2 regions of the Priestia sp. GS2 genome follow, and region 2 is predicted to be linked to the other one. Evidence: riboswitches for the same ligand, from Rfam matches in the RefSeq annotation. Region 2 holds a riboswitch; the other holds the start of a gene.

Region 1 (9,014 bases), 1.6 Mb from region 2:
CTCAAGCTACTAACGTTCAAAAAGCATAATTAATACAGACACCTATGAACAGACTCTACTTGTAGAGTCTGTTTTTAATTTGCAACAAAATTTGGACATAATAAAAACCCTACTCACGAATGAATAGGGAAAATCAAAACACAGATAGTAACTGGTAAAGAAAATGGTAAACTTAGTATAGCATAGTATTCCTATAATACCTAACTTTTTATTCTACCTATGATGATAATCAATAGTTTAGCTCACTCAGCACTACCATTACTCCCCCCTTCTCTCCTAGCTTACCTTCCACTTGCTTGTATGATTGCAATAGGTTATTAATCTTCTCATTAAAATATTCTCAAAATACAGTATTTTAAGCTCATGCCTTTTTTAACTACTTATTCTATTATAAAAGAGTAGCGCTGTGTGTACAGGCATAGCGTATAATCTGATATCTTGGGGGAATTAGGATGACATTGAAAAAGAAAATCACGGTATTATCATTATCTAGTATTATGACATTAGGGGTATTTACATCAACTACACTACCTGCTCAAGCTGTTGGAAACGGTCCAAACGTTGGTCAAAATGAAACGATCAACACGTCAATTCTCCATACATATGAAGAAATGGTAAACTTCTTAAAAACGCAAGAAGCAAAACAAAGCGCAATGAACCTTGAAGTCATTGGACAAACTGTAAAAGGTCGCGACATTCATTTAGTCAAGTACATATCAAATCCAGACAACCCAACCATTTTGTTTTTAACACAGCAGCATGGAAATGAACAACTAACGACTGAAGGAACTCTAGAGTTTATTAAACACCTAGGGACTAATAAAACAAAAGGAATTCTTGACAATGTAAATATTTTAATTGTACCAATGTTGAACGCTGACGGAGCGATGGGCGACGTAAACTTCTCATTGGATGACTATAGAGCAAGCGGAGATCGTCACTTAACTCGTTATAATGCCATGGAAGTAGACTTAAACCGTGACCATGTAAAAAAAGAGCAACCTGAAACAAAGGCTCTTCATAATAACGTATTAAGTAAATATAAGATTGACTATATGATTGATTTGCATCATCAAGGTACACAAAGTGAACGTGACGGAAAACTTGTGTCCGGTTCTATTCTTTATCCAACAAATCCCCAGGTAAAGCCTGAAGTGGTTGAGAAATCGAAAAAGCTAGGGTCTGTTGTCTTTCATTCCGTTGACTCAAAAGGTTGGGGACACCTTGGTAAATATGCTGGCGGTTCTGATAACGCGATTGGCCGTAACGGCGCTGCGACTGAGTATGGTATTGCAACCCTTCTCTTTGAAATGCGCGGAATGTCCGATCACAACAACGAATCATATGTACTTGGTCAAAAAAGCAACGGCTATTTAATTAAACAAACAATCACTACTTTAGACTCAACTGTACGAGCTATTGCGGATGGCTCAATAGAAAAAGCAGATACAAGCTTTTGGGACACGCTTGCTACTCAAACAACTCGTCCTTCTGGAGAAGACGAGTAAGCCAACAATTATTAAAGGAAAGCGACTTCTATACGCTTTCCTTTTTTATTTTTATAAAAATCGTACCTTTTCCCCTTCGCTTATTCTACTTTTAACTGTGACATACCACCTTAAGCAAAAGGACTTCAAAGCACCCCCAGCCTCCCTACGTACACGTGATAAAATAATACAAATGTTCAAAAAAGTTGACTATCCTTTCCTTTGTTGATATGATTTCTCTATTGGTTTTTGAGCCAATACTAAGTTGAATATTCCCCAAGCAATGATTGTTGTGGATAACACTACAACAGGAGCAGCTTCTGGAGAGACCGCACAGGCGGCGCCGAAGGATTCACAATCTCAGGCAAAAGGACAGAAGAGTAACGATACATACGTATGTTATTCGATGACCTATTCGAGATTGGATTCTTCCAATCTCTTTTTTTATTTTCTATATTATTTTTGAGGTGATTATTATGCAACAAAAGCGCGCTGTGGTTAGCGTAATTGGACAAGATCAAGTAGGTATCATTTCGAGCGTCACAACTATCTTATCAAATCAAGGTGTTAATATTCTCGATATTAGTCAGACAATATTACAAGATTTTTTTACAATGATGATGATTGTCGATGTATCAACTACTGAACTAAACTCGCTACAACATTCTTTAAATAACATTAGCGAAGAGCTTGGTTTAAAAATTCACGTGCAGCTTGAAGAAACGTTCCAAGCTATGCACCGCGTATAAAGGAGAAATTAATATGAGCATTGCCTTAACAGAAATGATGGAAACCATCCGCATGGTCCAAATGGAAAACCTTGATATCCGTACAGTAACAATGGGTATTAGTTTAAGAGACTGTGCAGATTCTAACTTTGAAACAATGAATCAAAATGTTTACAATAAAATTGTTTCATATGCAGGCGAATTAAAAGAAACAGCGGAACAGGTTGAAAAAGAATATGGAATTCCAATTGTCAATAAGCGCATATCAATTACTCCTATCGCAGAGATTTTAGGCCATGCAACGGTTGAAGAAACAATTACCCTTGCTAAAACACTAGACCGCGCTGCACAGCAGGTTGGTGTTGATTTTATCGGTGGCTTCTCAGCTCTTATTCATAAAGGAATTTCAAAAAGTGATCAAACGCTACTGGACGCGCTGCCTGAAGCTCTTAGCGTAACAGAACGCGTTTGTTCTTCCATCTCAGTAGCTACCACTCGTACGGGTATTAATATGGATGCTGTGAAACAGCTCGGTATTATTATTAAAGAAGCTGCGGAACGTACAAAAGATCGTGACGGCATTGCTTGTGCAAAACTTGTGGTTTTTTGTAATCCTGTTGAAGACAATCCATTTATGGCCGGAGCTTTTCACGGATCCGGTGAAGGTGAAGTGGTCTTAAATGTAGGTGTTAGTGGTCCTGGTGTTGTTTTAAATGCATTAAAACGTCATCCTAACGCTGATTTAGGTGAAGTATCTGAAGTAATTAAAAAAACGGTATTCAAAATTACGCGCGCTGGTGAGTTAATTGGACGCGTCGTAGCTGAGCGACTAAACGTCCCCTTCGGTATCATGGACTTATCGCTAGCGCCTACTAATGCTATTAACGACAGCGTTGCTGAAATCTTAGAAGAAATTGGTTTAGAACGTGTGGGCACTCACGGTACAATTGCTGCTTTAGCACTTATGAACGATGCTGTAAAAAAAGGTGGTGCAATGGCTAGCTCTTACGTCGGTGGGCTAAGCGGGGCTTTTATTCCCGTAAGTGAAGATAATGGGATGATTAAAGGAATTACTGATGGTTCTCTAAATCTGTCAAAACTTGAAGCGATGACTTGCGTATGTTCCGTTGGTTTAGATATGATCGCCTTAACAGGGGATGTTAGTCCTGCTACGCTTTCCGGAATAATTGCTGATGAAGCGGCAATTGGAATGATTAACAAAAAAACAACGGCTGTACGTGTTATTCCTGTACCCGGTAAAAATGAAGGTGAAATGGTCGAGTTCGGTGGCCTTCTAGGCCGAGCGCCAGTTATGGGTGTTAATCCTTACAGCTCTGAACGATTGGTAAATCGCGGTGGACGAATTCCTGCTCCCTTACAAGCATTGATTAATTAAGTAAAGAGAGTCAGCGGAAGTACTACTCTTCACGCTGACTCTCTTTATAGACTTGCAAGCAGGATTTGCAAATGCAAGAATGACTAGAACTTGCTGTCAACGCAGTAGGAAACTCTTCTTCTGTGCACCAACAAGTAAATTCTTCTTCTTTTAAAACATACTGACAGCCGTTCTGTTTTCCACACAGTGGACACATTCTGCTCATCATACTTTATCTTTCTTAACATCCCAACGTGTAACTTCATCAAAGATTGGTTTCCATATGCGCTCTGGCAAGTAGCCCACTCCATAGGAAGAACCAAGCCCCATCGTTGATACACTAAGATAACGCCACCCTTTTTTCCAAAACCTGCTGCTTGCTTTCACTTTGACATCCTGAATCTTTCTACGCTGCATAATCGTTGTTTTCCGAGTGATAAACTGGGATCGAACACTTAAAAATTCACGTGTCATCATTACGCCTCCTTGGCGATATCCAAACCATGTTAATAGCCAAGCTGCTAGAAAGAGGATAACTACTCCCCACACAAGCTGAACTTTCCAAAAGCTAATTGCTATCACTGCAATACAAGCTGGGATGAAGACATACAACAGCTTATACCAAACATAGTTTCTCACTACGTTTGGCTTATACTCAAGATAATGATAAGTAGGAAGATAATCTGAAAAAACATCCACCATTTCTTTTTTCTTTAGAAATGGGTGTAAATATACTTTTTGTTCTAAATCAGAAGTTACGACTTTTAACGAAATAGCTCCCCAGCCAAATAAACGTTGAAGAAGTCCTTCTTCAACTGTAATTGCCTTAATCTTTTCAAAAGGAACCGTGAGCGAGCGCTTGTTTAATAACCCGTACTGAACTTGAAGATGCTTTTCATAACGCTCCACCACAAAATTACCAAAGCGAATTACGTACAAAATAATAGAAAGTATATACGCTATGCATAAAATAAAAAATACTAATATGATAATAGCTACAATTGACTGGGTAATAATTTGTTCATAAGCATTTTGAATCCATGGGTTGATTAAGTCATCCACGTATTCGTACAGCACACCTAGTCCGGCAAAAATATAGCCGAAGTTTGCCGATAATGCAGCAGCAATTACTAAGCGACTGGTAGGAACCTTTAATGTTTTAATGATATTTTCCCTTTCAGGAATCTCTTCCACTGAAAGAGATTCCCCTGCTTGAAGCATTGTTTTTAACTCGTGAGCATCTTTCATCAAGATGCCCGGCAAATCCACTTCTGCCCCCATTCCTGTTCCACCTGCTGTTTCGATACGAAGTCGTGCAAGTCTAACTAGTCGAAAGAGGAAAGGCTGATCAATTTGAATTGATTGAATACGCGTTAGTTGAATAAAACTATTTTCTTTTTTAAAGACGCCTTTTTTGATTCGTATTTCTTTTTCCGTAACTTCATAACGAAATGTTTTCCATTTAATAAATGCAAAAAACAAGCTGATGCCTACAATGATTAAACCTATCCACCAGTATGTCAAAATCTTATCTCGCTGAAGAATAATTAAAAATGCAAATGGTAAAATATTGTCTTTTATGTACTTTGCAGCTTGAACAAGAACGGCAAGAGGATGTAATTTTTTACTCATATTCGTCCTTCACCTCTGCCATCTTTGCGATTGTTTCGCGTAAGTTATTTGCATCTTCTGATTGTAAAGCTGGAAACTCAAGAAACCCTGCAGCTGTTACAACATTAATTGAGGCAAGACCGTATCTACGTAAAATTGGACCCGTAGATGTTTCCACATGTTGTACCTTCACAATCGGCACTTTTGTATGACTCCAGATAAACAAACCTTTTTGTACTTCAATATGCGTCTCTGTTAGTTGGTACGAATACACTTTCATGTAAATGCTGGGGGCGATAACAACATACACAACAAAGCTAACAATTAGCAAAGCTCCAGAAACCCAAAAAATCCAAATCCACCAATTAAAAAAATAAACAAGAACATAATAACCAATTGTGCCAGCTAACCATACTATATGTGGCAACAACGCTTGAATTCTCATTGCGCTTTTAGCTGCGGAAGGTAGCTTCCCCTGTAAATGTGTAATTTCCATATATATATCCTCTCAATTCATTTATTCTTTCTTTTTATACGCTTGTGCTACCCAAAAAGTTTCAATAATATGTATTTTTTCATATTTTTTCTAATTTGTATATAAAAAACCGCACTGAATTATTTCAGTGCAGTTTTTTTATTCATTATTGATAAACATTCTTTTTTACGTCACTTTGTACTGCTGCGCGCTCTACTGCTTCGGCAACAGCTTCATGTACATTAACATTTAGCGGATGAGGAACTAAATCACCTGGTTTTGTTGAATTTGCAATTGCTTCTGCAGCTGCAACTAGCATTTTGTGAGTAATATCGCGAACACCAGCGTTTAGTACACCGCGGAAGATACCTGGAAATCCTAATACATTATTTACAGAGCGTCCATCTGTCGCATAAATTGCTCCAGCTTCCAATGCATCTTCTTGTTCAATTTCAGGCTTTGGATTTGATAGAGCTAAAATAATTTGTCCTTTTTGTACCCATTCTTTCTTAATAAGTCCTGGTACACCTGTTGTTGCAATAACAATATCGCTTTGCTTCATTAACTCTTCTAGGCTATCAACTGTTTCGCCACCGTATGAACGAAGACGATCTTTTGCTTCTTCAGACTTATCAGCCCCAACTACGCTTTCAACACCATATGCCATCAACATGCGGCAAATTGCAATACCAGCTGCTCCAAGTCCAATTTGACCAACACGCGCTTGTTTTAAGTTAACACCAGCACTGCGACATGCTGAGATAGCTGCAGCTAACGTAACTACCGCCGTTCCGTGCTGATCGTCATGCATAACTGGAATATCCAGCTCTTTCTTCAAGCGCTCTTCCACTTCAAAACAATGCGGAGAACCAATATCTTCAAGTAAAATACCACCAAATCCTGGTGAAATATTTTTAACCGTTTGAATAATTTCTTCCGGACTGTTCACATCTAATAAGATAGGAATAGCATTAATATTAGTAAGCTGATCAAAAAGGGCTGCTTTCCCTTCCATAACAGGCATACCGGCTACTGGTCCAATATTACCTAAACCTAAGATTGCTGTCCCATCTGTTACAACAGCTACAGTGTTGCTAATGCTTGTATAAATTTTTGCTTTTTCTGGCTGTTCTTTAATCGCCATGCATACGTTGGCTACACCTGGTGTGTACACACGTCGTAAATCCGCTAACGTTTCAATTTTCATTTTACTTTTCATTTGAATTTTTCCGCCTTCGTGAGCGTGTAAAACTTCATCTGAAACTGTGTGCAGCGTAATTCCATCCAAGCTACGAACTGCATCTAGTAACTCTTCTAGTTGTTCTTCGCTCTCAACTTGTACGGTAATGCTTCTTCGCGTATAGTTATGGCCTACCTTAACTGTTTCAACTTCTCCAATGTCGCCACCTACGCGACCAATTGCCGTAGCTACTCGTCCTAAATTCCCTGGTACACTTGGTGTTTGAATCATTAAAGTACGAATAATATTGCTCATGTTGACTCCTCCATTTTTATCATTTTAGTGTTAATTCTTAGTCTGTCTACTTGTCCTACGATTATTGACGGTCAAAAAGTGAGTTGCCTGCAATACCTGGATTCGTCATTTCATAAGGGTTTAGGATTAAATCTAGCTCTTCTTCTGTCAATACGTCATGTTGTAAGCAAAGTTCTCGTACAGATTTCCCTGTCATAATAGCTTCTCTTGCAATACGAGAAACAACTTCATATCCTAAGTGTGGGTTAACTGCAGTAATAACGCCTACACTTTTCTCTACATATTCTTTTAATCGCTCTTCGTTTGCCTCAATACCTTCTAAGCAGTATTTTGTAAACGCGTCAAAGCCATTGTTCATGATGCTAATAGACTGCAATAGGTTAAAGACAAGCACAGGTTCCATTACGTTTAACTCAAGCTGCCCTGCTTCTGAAGCCAAACAAATCGTATGGTCATTTCCAATAACTTGGAATGCCACTTGATTAATTAGTTCTGGCATTACTGGATTTACTTTACCAGGCATAATCGAAGATCCGGGCTGGCGAGCAGGAAGACTAATTTCCGCTAAGCCTGCGCGTGGGCCAGAAGCCATTAAGCGTAAATCGTTTGCAATTTTAGACATGTTCATCATGCAGACTTTTAAAGCTGCTGATACTTCTGTATAAGCATCTGTATTTTGCGTTGCATCCACAAGGTGCTCTGCTCCATATAACGGTAGTCCGCTAATATCAGCTAAATACTTCACCACATTCTCAATATATTTCGGATCAGCATTTAAACCCGTTCCTACTGCAGTTGCTCCCATATTCACTTCATATAGATGCTGGCGGGATTGGCTGATACGTTTAATATCACGCTCTAAAACACGACTGTATGCAGCAAATTCTTGTCCTAAACGAATTGGTACTGCATCCTGAAGATGCGTTCTGCCCATTTTAATAATTGGATCAAACTGCTTTGCTTTCTTTTTAAAGACTTCTACCATATTACCCATTGTTGCTAATAAATCATCTAATAGGCGCAATGTTGATAGATGAATAGCGGTAGGGAACACATCATTAGTAGACTGAGACATGTTTACATGACTGTTCGGACTAAGTTTTACATAATCTCCTTTCTCATGGCCCATTAGCTCTAATGCACGATTTGCAATAATTTCATTCATATTCATATTCATTGATGTACCTGCTCCACCTTGAATAGGATCCACAATGAAATACTCATGCCACTGCCCTGCAATCACTTCGTCAGCCGCCTGTACGATAGCGCTTCCAATACCATCGTATAATCGTTTAGTATCCATATTTGCCATGGCAGCTGCTTTTTTGATCATCGCAAGAGCGCGAATCATTTCTTTGTTTACTTTGTATCCAGTGATTGGAAAGTTTTCAACTGCGCGCATTGTTTGGACACCGTAATATACGTCTTTTGGAAGTTCCTTTTCGCCAAGAAAATCTTTTTCAATACGACTTTGCTGTTCCTTTTTCGCCATACCGCGACCTACTTTCTATTAGTTAATTCTTATATGAGTGTGCTTAATTCTCAGCTTTTCCGTTTTAACTAGCGTACTACGCTGCATGACGCCTTCTATTAAACACTTAATATACGCTTTGATTATAAAGAAAATTATACTAATAATCAAGGTAACTCCAAAAGAGGTTTTACTTTTTTTAGTATCAAAACAAAAACGTACGTTCTCATTTATGGAATCGATTATTTTTTATCATAAAAAAGGGTTTTATCATAAATAAACGAAATGTTATTACTATACATTGTGAAAAGGAGGAATGCACATGAAAGCGATTTGTGTTTTTGCTGGAGCCAATTCCGGTGTTCACCACCA
Region 2 (9,014 bases):
TCGCAATGTCATTACGCTTGAAGATCCGATTGAACAGCAGAGCGAAAAAGTCCTGCAGGTACAGGTCAACGAACGAGCTGGTATTACGTATGCAACGGGATTAAAAGCAATTTTACGTCATGATCCTGATATTATTATGGTCGGTGAAATTCGTGACGCTGAAACAGCTCAAATCGCGGTTCGTGCAGCCTTAACCGGTCATCTAGTGTTGACAACTATGCATACAAAAGATACAAAAGGCTCTATTTATCGGTTGCTTGAGTTTGGTGTTAGTATTCAAGAAATTGAACAAACGTTGGTAGCTGTAGCTGCGCAGCGATTGGTCGAAATAAAATGTAATTTCTGTGAAGGGAAATGTCATCCACTATGTAAGAGAGAGCGTTTAAATAGACAGGCAAGCGTGTATGAGCTTCTATATGGGAGAGAAGTAAATCAAGTACTCAATGAAGTGAAAGGAAAGGAATTTCAATATGAATATGCACGACTAAGAGATGCAATTCGAAAAGGTATTGCGCTTGGCTATTTATATTCACATGCGCTAGATGGGTGGGGGTCCTATTAAACGAAAAAGATCTAACAAACATTGGGGGCTTTCTAAACAAGCTAAAATGTTAAGTCAGCTATCAAAGCTTGTTGAAAAAGGCTATACGTTATCTCAAGCCTTATCTTTTATAGCATTTCAGCTATCAGCGAAGCAGCGCAGCGATATAAAAGCTTGTTTAACAGAAATGCGTCAAGGGAATTCTTTGCACAGCTGTCTTTTAAAACTGAATTTTCACCGAGATGTGCTAAGCTACCTTTATTTTGCTGAACAGCATGGAGACCTTCATTTTGCTTTAAAAGAAAGTAGTTATATGCTAAGTGAGAAAATAAAGAACAAAAAACGATTTCAAAAGCTAGTACAATATCCACTTTTACTTTTAGGGTTTATACTGGGAATTTTATTCATATTAAGCACCGTTTTATTACCACATTTTCAGTCTCTGTATAAAACAATGGGACACGAACAATCACCGTTTCTTCTTATCTTCATGTCGACTATGTCTTACTTTCCACATGCACTTGTTGGGATTACAGGAACCTTATTGCTAATCGGAGGTTTGTATCTTATTAGTACAAAAAAACTAGCTCCTGTAGAAAAGATGAATATCTTAATGAAGGTTCCTTTTATGAAGCAATTTACTAGGCTGTTCAATTCATATTTTTTTGCTGTCCATACAAGTAATTTATTAAAAGGGGGGCTGTCAATTTACGAGTGTCTTTCACTCTTTCAATTGCAGCAACATTATCCGTTCTTTAGAGAAGAGGCCAAGCTTTTCACAACAGAACTTGCCGCGGGAAAAGCTCTTAATCAAATTCTACAATCCCGCCCTTATTATCAAAAAGATTTAGCAGAGGTGGTTATTCATGGACAAAAAAATGGTGATTTAGCAGAAGAATTGTACGACTACAGTCTATATATGGTCGAGAGAATGGAAGAGTGGATTTTTCATATTCTAAAGTATATTCAGCCAATTACGTTCGCTTTTATCGGTATCGTTATTCTACTTATGTATATGTCAGTCATGATGCCAATGCTAGAAATCATGTCGAGTTTATAAAGGAGATTCAAATATGTTAAAAAATGAGAAAGGTTTTACTTTAATTGAGATGCTCATTGTTATGTTAGTTATTACAGTGCTATTGCTTATTATGGTGCCAAACGTATTAAAGCACAATGCTGTTATTAACAATAAAGGGTGTTCTGCTTTAGTGAAGACAGTCGAAGCACAAGTACAGGTGTATGAGCTTGAAAACGGAAAAAAACCTACTTTAAACGATCTTGAAAGCGGAGGGTACTTAAAAGAAGGAACGGTGTGTCCAAATGGTTCCAAAATTACAATAGGCACGGATGGGCGGGTATCAGCGAGTGATGGAAACTCGTAAAATGAATCAAAAAGGCTTTACGCTAATTGAGTCCTTAATCATATTAGCCGTTGTGCAAGTTATGGTGTTAATTATTGTCATCAATTTAAAACCTCTTATGGACCACTATCAGTTAACCTCTTTTTTACGTCAACTTCAAGCAGATACCTTTTATACGCAGCAGCTAGCTATGACTACGCAACGTCCGGCAAGGCTTACATTTGAGCCAGTGAATTCCCGATACGTGTTGCTTAGAGTTGGAGCTGAAAAGCCCATTATGCAAAGAGGTTATCATTCCAACATTCGTATTGTGTTTAGCAGCGGCACAAATTCAATTCAATACAATGAGCAAGGAAATATTTCTCAAGCGAAAAGTTTGTTCATTTCGAACAACAAAGAAACATATAAGGTCACGTTCCAAATTGGAAGAGGGCGCTTTTATGTTACGAAAATATGATAATCAAACAGGCTTCACACTACTGGAAATGCTAGTAGCATTCAGTGCGCTTATTATGCTCACTACCGTCATTGTTCCTTTATATATTCAAGCAATACAAGCTGAAAAAGATAAGAAGCGAATGTATGTGGGAAATGCACTTTTGTATGAAAAAGTCATGACTGAGGCTAATCAAAAACATTTACTGTCTGAAAAGAGGACGTATAACGGCATTGACTATGTCATTGTATTCAAAGAAGAACCGGTTTCAGAGTGGTGTGTTTCTTGGAAAAGAGTTAATCAGAAAACAATAGAAAGATGTGAATCTACGTTACAATGAAGAACCAAAAAGGTTTTACATTAGTAGAGATGTTACTTAGTTTAACGATTTTCTTTGTCATAGTGTCCTTCATTCCACCTATTCTGTCATTAGCTAACCCAAACCATGATAAGGATAATTTAGCGACGGAAATGGAATGGGAAATCTTTATTCAGCAGCTAACAAAGGAATATCGAAGAGCGCAGCATGTTAGTATTAATGAAAAAATTTTATCCTTACAACTAAATGGAGAGCCCTTAATTACGTATGAACCTTTTAGTGATAAAGTCCGTCGAAGAGTCGATCAGAGTGGTCATGAAGTTGTCTTGCAGTTTGTGAAATCAATTGAGTACAAGCACCAAAACAATTTACTTCGTATTAAGGTGGTATATAAACACGGTGAAATTCATGAAACAGCGATTAAAACATTTATGCACGTTGAATAAGGCTACAAAAGCGTGCCAAGCGGGATTTGTTCTCCCTTTTGTACTAGCTTTTAGTGCATTATTTTTGTTTTTACTGTCCCATCAGTTAGTGTATTTTGTAACGAAAAGTACATTTTATGCAGAAGTAAATCAGCGTCATGAATTAGATTATTTACTTCAAAAAGGAATTCGAGATTTACAAGTTGATGTTCGCAGACATCATTTTTCACAAGAAAGCGATGGATCCATGACTTATGATTCAGGAACGGTTAAGTATCAAGTGCTAAGGCAAGCGGAGGATAGTGTGACTATTCAGGTTCGCTGCGCTACAAATGAAGGGAGACAACTTATTCATACAATTACTTTTCAGCGAGAAAGCGGTAAGGTGATTGCTTGGGTTTAGGCACAAAGCAAAAGACCTTGAATTTATCAAAAATTCAAGGTCTTTTGTCATTAATCATCGATTTCAACATCTTTATCGTTGATTTTGATTTTTACATGATGCTTTTCAACATCGCGGTCTGAGTAATTATTGGAAGGTGGACCAATAACTACGGTTTCATCGATGGGCTCCAACGCTTGTTTAATTGTCTTTTCATTGACATTATAAGCTTTTTGAAATACTTCGGGAGGTGTTAAGCGGAGGATATCCGATCCTTCCGATGATTCGAACTGGTCGTTATTAAAGAAAAGGTGTAAATGGGCTTCTTCTGTTAGTGGTTCGATCCAATGCCACCAACCCATTGGGATAAAAGCTACATTTCCTTCTTTAATTTGAAATGTGTGTAGACTGCTTGTATCTGGATCTACAATAGATACTTGAACTTCTCCAGATACAACAACATCTAATTCCCAAGCGTTAGGATGCCAATGAGGTTCTCTCATATGACCTTTTGTTAAATATAAGTCTACAAAAGCTCCACCAATCATGGCGGGAAGCTGAGTAGATGTTACTCGATACGCAATGTTGTTGGCGTCTCTTTTAAATAATATGCTGTTTTGGTAGTTAAACGATAAGTTTGGTGTACCAGACGTCTTCTTAATATTCGAATTATCAGGAACGAATCCAGAGTGACTCATAGTTGTTTCAACCTCTTTCTTACAATGGAATATAACGTATCATATTATTAGTTAGGAAAGAGTGTGTTACATCACCATAAAGTCTTCTTGTTTTGATTAATAGCTTTTCAGCGAGGATATACTAGTTCGTGAGGAGATGATTATTTGAAAACAAACGACTATGTGAAGTACGTAACGCAGCAGCTTGTTCAATATATGGATCAACCGAAAGAGATTCGTAAAACCAAACGAATTGAAAAGAAAGAAGCACGAGATCCATTTTTTAATAGGTGGTTTGGAATGATTCCTCTGTCATTTCAAATTTGGTATCGAAATACGAAAAAAGGTAAAAAGTAGCTAGCGCTCTTTTTACCTTTTTTATTTATGAAATGTCTTATGCGAAGTGACGTGAAAGGTGATGATTTACAGTTTGTTCAGACAGGTAGAACAACCCTCCATTTGTTATTTTTGTTAAAATAACAGGCTCATATAAATCTTGTAAGGCTTGTTTTTCTGTTGTATAGCTTTCCGGTACTTCTTCCATATTCTCATAGAAATGATCTAAAAGTCCTAGGTCTTCATACCATCTTTCTTGCGCTTTTTTAGCCCATTCCATCGGTTGCTTTGAAATGTGATCTTCCACATAAGCTGATAATCTTGAAATTCCACTTTTTGGGCGAATGATTGGTGAGAGTGTAAAGCAGTAGTCGGGAATCTTTGACGTAAAGTCTTGCTTGGACATCATCAGCTGAAAGTTATCAAGAATTACTCCTGTAATTAAATTTAACCCAAGCGATAGTAATTCATCTTTTTTTCGGTCACACTTATACGATACTTTCATATTTAAAGCAAGCCAAGGCTGAAGCGAACGCTGCGATTGTGAGTGAGAATGCATTTTTTCATATAGATGAACGAATCCACCAAATTTTTGAGCAGAGCCAAAAATTTGGTGTAAGCGCGGTGAACCAAAGTGAATTTTTTCGCCTTGTACAGATGAATCATCATAAGTTGGATCAGTTATAAACGTAAGTGAAGCCGGATTAGGTTCTCCACCTGTTTTTTCAATATAATGCCAATAAAAGGGCCGATTCATAAGCTCTTTATCCATGTCAATAGTAAGCTGAACTTTTAAGTAAGATGGGTGGTCTTCTGTCAAGTTACAGCCGTGTGCCGTAAAATATGTTTTGAGAAACTGATGAATGTCAGTTTGCTGCATGTTGTTCACCTTCTTCATCTTCGTGATATTCAATAATGGATGTGAGATTGTTCATCTTAATTTTCATTTCTCCTTCACTTCGTGAATGAAGAAGGATATCTTGAATGTGATCTTCAATGTTGTCAATTTCTAGCTTTGTTAAAATTTCATCCAGCTCGCCAACAACACGCTCAAATAAATTTATTTTTTCATAAAGCAGCTTCAAAATATGTTCTTCGACTGTATTTTCAATTGCTAGATTATAAATGTGCACGTCATGCTGCTGGCCTAGTCTATGAACGCGCCCAATCCGCTGCTCTAATCTCATTGGATTCCAAGGTAAATCGTAGTTAATAATATGGTGACAGAATTGAAGGTTAATTCCTTCACCACCAGCTTCCGTTGCGATAAAAACCTGAGCGTGACTTTCAAAAAGCTGCTTCATCCAGTCCTTTTTCCCACGCTTAAATCCACCCCTAAACGGAACCGATGTAATACCGTGTTGTTTTAAATACCACTGTAAATAAAGCTGAGTTGCACGATACTCCGTAAAAATAATGACTTTATCATTAATCTGTTGGATTAATTCAATCACCTTTTCTGCTTTTGCATTTTGAGGAACTGTTTGTACTTTTTCAAGTAATGGTTTAAGCATCTGAGTAGCTTTTTCACTATTTTCATCCTCTTGGCGTTCAAGCATGCTTTTTAACGTCATAAATACGGCTTCACGACTGCTACAAGCTTCGCGTTGCAATGTTAAAATGGCAAAGGAACTGCTGGGTAGATGGGCATGCTGCTTAAATGAGGTGATTTGATCATATAATTCTCGTTCTTCAGATGAAAACTCAACAGGAACAGTTTGAACAATGCGCTTTGTCCATTCAATACCTGTGTCTTGCCTGCGATTTCGAATCATCACTTTGTTAACGAGCTCCTTTAAATGCTCATCATTTTGAACCGAACGCTTCTTAGCAGAAAATAAATCAGCAAAATAATCTTTGTTTCCTAGATGCCCTGGCTTTAATAACGAAACTAAATTAAAAATCTCTTCTACACGATTTTGAATTGGTGTTGCTGTTAATAATAAGCAAAACTTTTTCTTTAAGCTTTGAACAAACTCATAGTTTTTTGTTTTGTTATTTTTTAGTTTATGAGCTTCGTCAATGATGATAAGGTCATAATCTTGTTCTAACACAATTTCACGATGAGGAGAGCGTTTGGCTGTATCAATGGATGATACCACTACGTCGCATTGCTCCCACACGTACGTCTTCTTTTGGGGGACAGCAGGGATGAAAAATTTATGATTAAGTTCCATTGCCCATTGAGATACAAGAGATGCCGGTACAAGAATAAGGGCTTTTTTTACAAGACCACGAATCATATATTCTTTTAGGATAAGCCCTGCTTCAATTGTCTTTCCAAGCCCCACTTCATCGGCTAGAATTGCTTTTCCATTCATCTCTTCTACCACTTTTTTAGCTACTTCTAACTGGTGTGGATGTGGCGTTAGATCTGTTAAATGACGAGGTGCTTGTAGACCTTCGAATTCAGTAATTAACGTTTGCTCCTCAATTTCATATGCTAATTTATACATTTCCCAATCAGACCAAGGTCCATCTTGTTCAAGTTTATTTAAAAAAGTAGATTCCCATGCTTCATCTTGCTTCATACTAATGTTCATCGTTAGTTTTGCTCCTTTCTGAAAGTTTTTATTGAACTGCTGAACAGAATCATGTAGGATAAAAATATATTTTAGAAAATTTTAAATAGAAAATAGATTATCACTAAAAAAACTATTGTGTTATTGATATGTGTAAGTAATAGTTTCTTAGTAGTATGCCCAAAATTACAAACTTTATAGAGGCGAATGATGACAAGGGGAGAGACTGCTTTAAAGTAGCGCCGAAGGAGCAAACAACATGTGAATCTCTCAGGCAAAAAGACTCTTGTTGGACGCAACTCTGGAGAGCGTCTATTTCGAATAGACCACCCACGAGGCAAACCTATTTAACGGGTAAACTTTCAGGTGAAAAGGACAGAGACTTCCTGCTATATAGCAGGGAGTTCTCTGTCCTTTTTTATGTGTAAAAAGATACAATGATTCCCCAAAACCAAAGCAAATGGCCTTATATGAGGAGGATGTTAAATGACTGAGCTAAACAAAACACCACTTTACGATGTCTATCAACAATACGGTGGAAAGATTATTGATTTTGGAGGTTGGGCTCTTCCAGTTCAATTCTCATCCATTAAAGAAGAACATCATGCGGTTCGTACAAAAGCTGGCTTGTTCGATGTTTCTCACATGGGAGAGTTCGATGTGAAAGGTACAAATAGCTTGGAATTTTTACAAAAAGTTATGACGAATGATATTTCAGCATTACGTCCAGGTAAAGCACTATATACTGCGATGTGCTATGAAGATGGAGGCACAGTGGATGATCTCCTTGTTTATCAAAAAGGGGAAGGTGACTACCTGCTGGTTGTAAACGCAGCAAATATTGAAAAAGACTTTGAATGGTTACAACAACATAAGTCACAGGATATCGAACTTGTAAATCGTTCAAGTGAATTTGCTTTACTAGCTTTGCAAGGTCCAGCTGCACAAGATGTTTTGCAGAGATTAACAGCTGAATCATTATCTGACCTAAAGCCATTTACATTTAAAGATAATGTAGAAGTAGCTGGTGTGAGAGTGCTTGTTTCACGTACAGGTTATACAGGCGAGGATGGTTTTGAACTGTATTGTTCTGCATCAGATGTAGTAACGCTTTGGAATGAACTTTTAAAAAATAAAGAGGTCGTTCCATGTGGTTTGGGAGCGCGAGATACGCTGCGTTTTGAAGCAACGTTAGCTTTATATGGCCAAGAGCTTTCAAAAGATATTACGCCGATTGAAGCACGTATCGGATTTGCTGTGAAAACGGATAAAGAGGATTTTATCGGCAAAGAAGTATTAAAGGGTCAGCGTGAAGAAGGCCCGAGCCGCAAGCTTGTTGGGATTGAAATGATTGATAAAGGAATTCCACGACACGGATATGAAGTGTTTAGTGAGGAAGAAGAGATTGGCTTTGTTACAACAGGCACACAATCGCCAACTTTAAATAAAAACATTGGTCTTGCACTTATTGATGCTAAATATGCTGAGCTAGGTACAGAAGTATATGTGCAAGTGCGAAAAAGACGTTTAAAAGCAAAAGTCGTGAAGACACCTTTTTATAAGCGTTCAAAATAATGTTGGGTAATTAAAGAGAGGGGACAAAAGAATGGTACATCGTTATTTACCAATGACATCAGAAGATCAGCAGCAAATGTTAAAGGCAATTGGCGTGTCTTCAGTGGATGAGCTATTTTCAGATATTCCAGAAAGCGTTCGTTTCCAAGGGGAATATAATATAAAAAAAGCGGCATCAGAATCTGAATTAATAAAAGAATTAACAAACTTGGCTACTAAAAATAAGAACGTAAAGGAATATGCTTCATTTTTAGGAGCGGGTGTTTATGATCACTATATGCCAATTATTGTTGATCACGTTATTTCGCGTTCAGAGTTTTATACGGCTTATACACCATATCAACCTGAAATTTCACAAGGAGAACTGCAGGCTATTTTTGAATTTCAAACGATGATTTGTGAACTAACAGGAATGGATGTTGCCAATTCATCTATGT

Evidence for each region. Region 2 has a riboswitch for glycine ahead of gcvT (glycine cleavage system aminomethyltransferase GcvT). Riboswitches for the same ligand answer to the same signal wherever they lie in the genome.
Region 1: linked by a shared signal. The riboswitch ahead of V2145_RS10855 (ACT domain-containing protein) and the one ahead of gcvT (glycine cleavage system aminomethyltransferase GcvT) in region 2 are both predicted to bind glycine.

Annotation. Positions count from the first base shown of each region.
Region 1 is NZ_JAZGJX010000001.1:2,082,826-2,091,839, forward strand. It holds gene V2145_RS10845 (cold-shock protein) at 1-29, shown strand, start outside; gene V2145_RS10850 (M14 family zinc carboxypeptidase) at 453-1,508, shown strand; glycine riboswitch at 1,798-1,873, shown strand; gene V2145_RS10855 (ACT domain-containing protein) at 1,964-2,236, shown strand; gene V2145_RS10860 (PFL family protein) at 2,250-3,611, shown strand; gene V2145_RS21460 (cysteine-rich CWC family protein) at 3,634-3,819, opposite strand; gene V2145_RS10865 (PH domain-containing protein) at 3,816-5,222, opposite strand; gene V2145_RS10870 (PH domain-containing protein) at 5,215-5,697, opposite strand; gene V2145_RS10875 (NAD-dependent malic enzyme) at 5,843-7,171, opposite strand; gene aspA (aspartate ammonia-lyase) at 7,233-8,663, opposite strand; gene V2145_RS10885 (TIGR00730 family Rossman fold protein) at 8,965-9,014, shown strand, end outside.
Region 2 is NZ_JAZGJX010000001.1:438,787-447,800, forward strand. It holds gene comGA (competence type IV pilus ATPase ComGA) at 1-562, shown strand, start outside; gene comGB (competence type IV pilus assembly protein ComGB) at 609-1,601, shown strand; gene comGC (competence type IV pilus major pilin ComGC) at 1,615-1,926, shown strand; gene comGD (competence type IV pilus minor pilin ComGD) at 1,913-2,362, shown strand; gene V2145_RS02295 (type II secretion system protein) at 2,346-2,681, shown strand; gene comGF (competence type IV pilus minor pilin ComGF) at 2,678-3,106, shown strand; gene comGG (competence type IV pilus minor pilin ComGG) at 3,069-3,488, shown strand; gene V2145_RS02310 (cupin domain-containing protein) at 3,539-4,165, opposite strand; gene V2145_RS02315 (YqzE family protein) at 4,310-4,501, shown strand; gene V2145_RS02320 (YqhG family protein) at 4,539-5,360, opposite strand; gene V2145_RS02325 (DEAD/DEAH box helicase) at 5,347-7,023, opposite strand; glycine riboswitch at 7,210-7,298, shown strand; glycine riboswitch at 7,302-7,383, shown strand; gene gcvT (glycine cleavage system aminomethyltransferase GcvT) at 7,489-8,577, shown strand; gene gcvPA (aminomethyl-transferring glycine dehydrogenase subunit GcvPA) at 8,609-9,014, shown strand, end outside.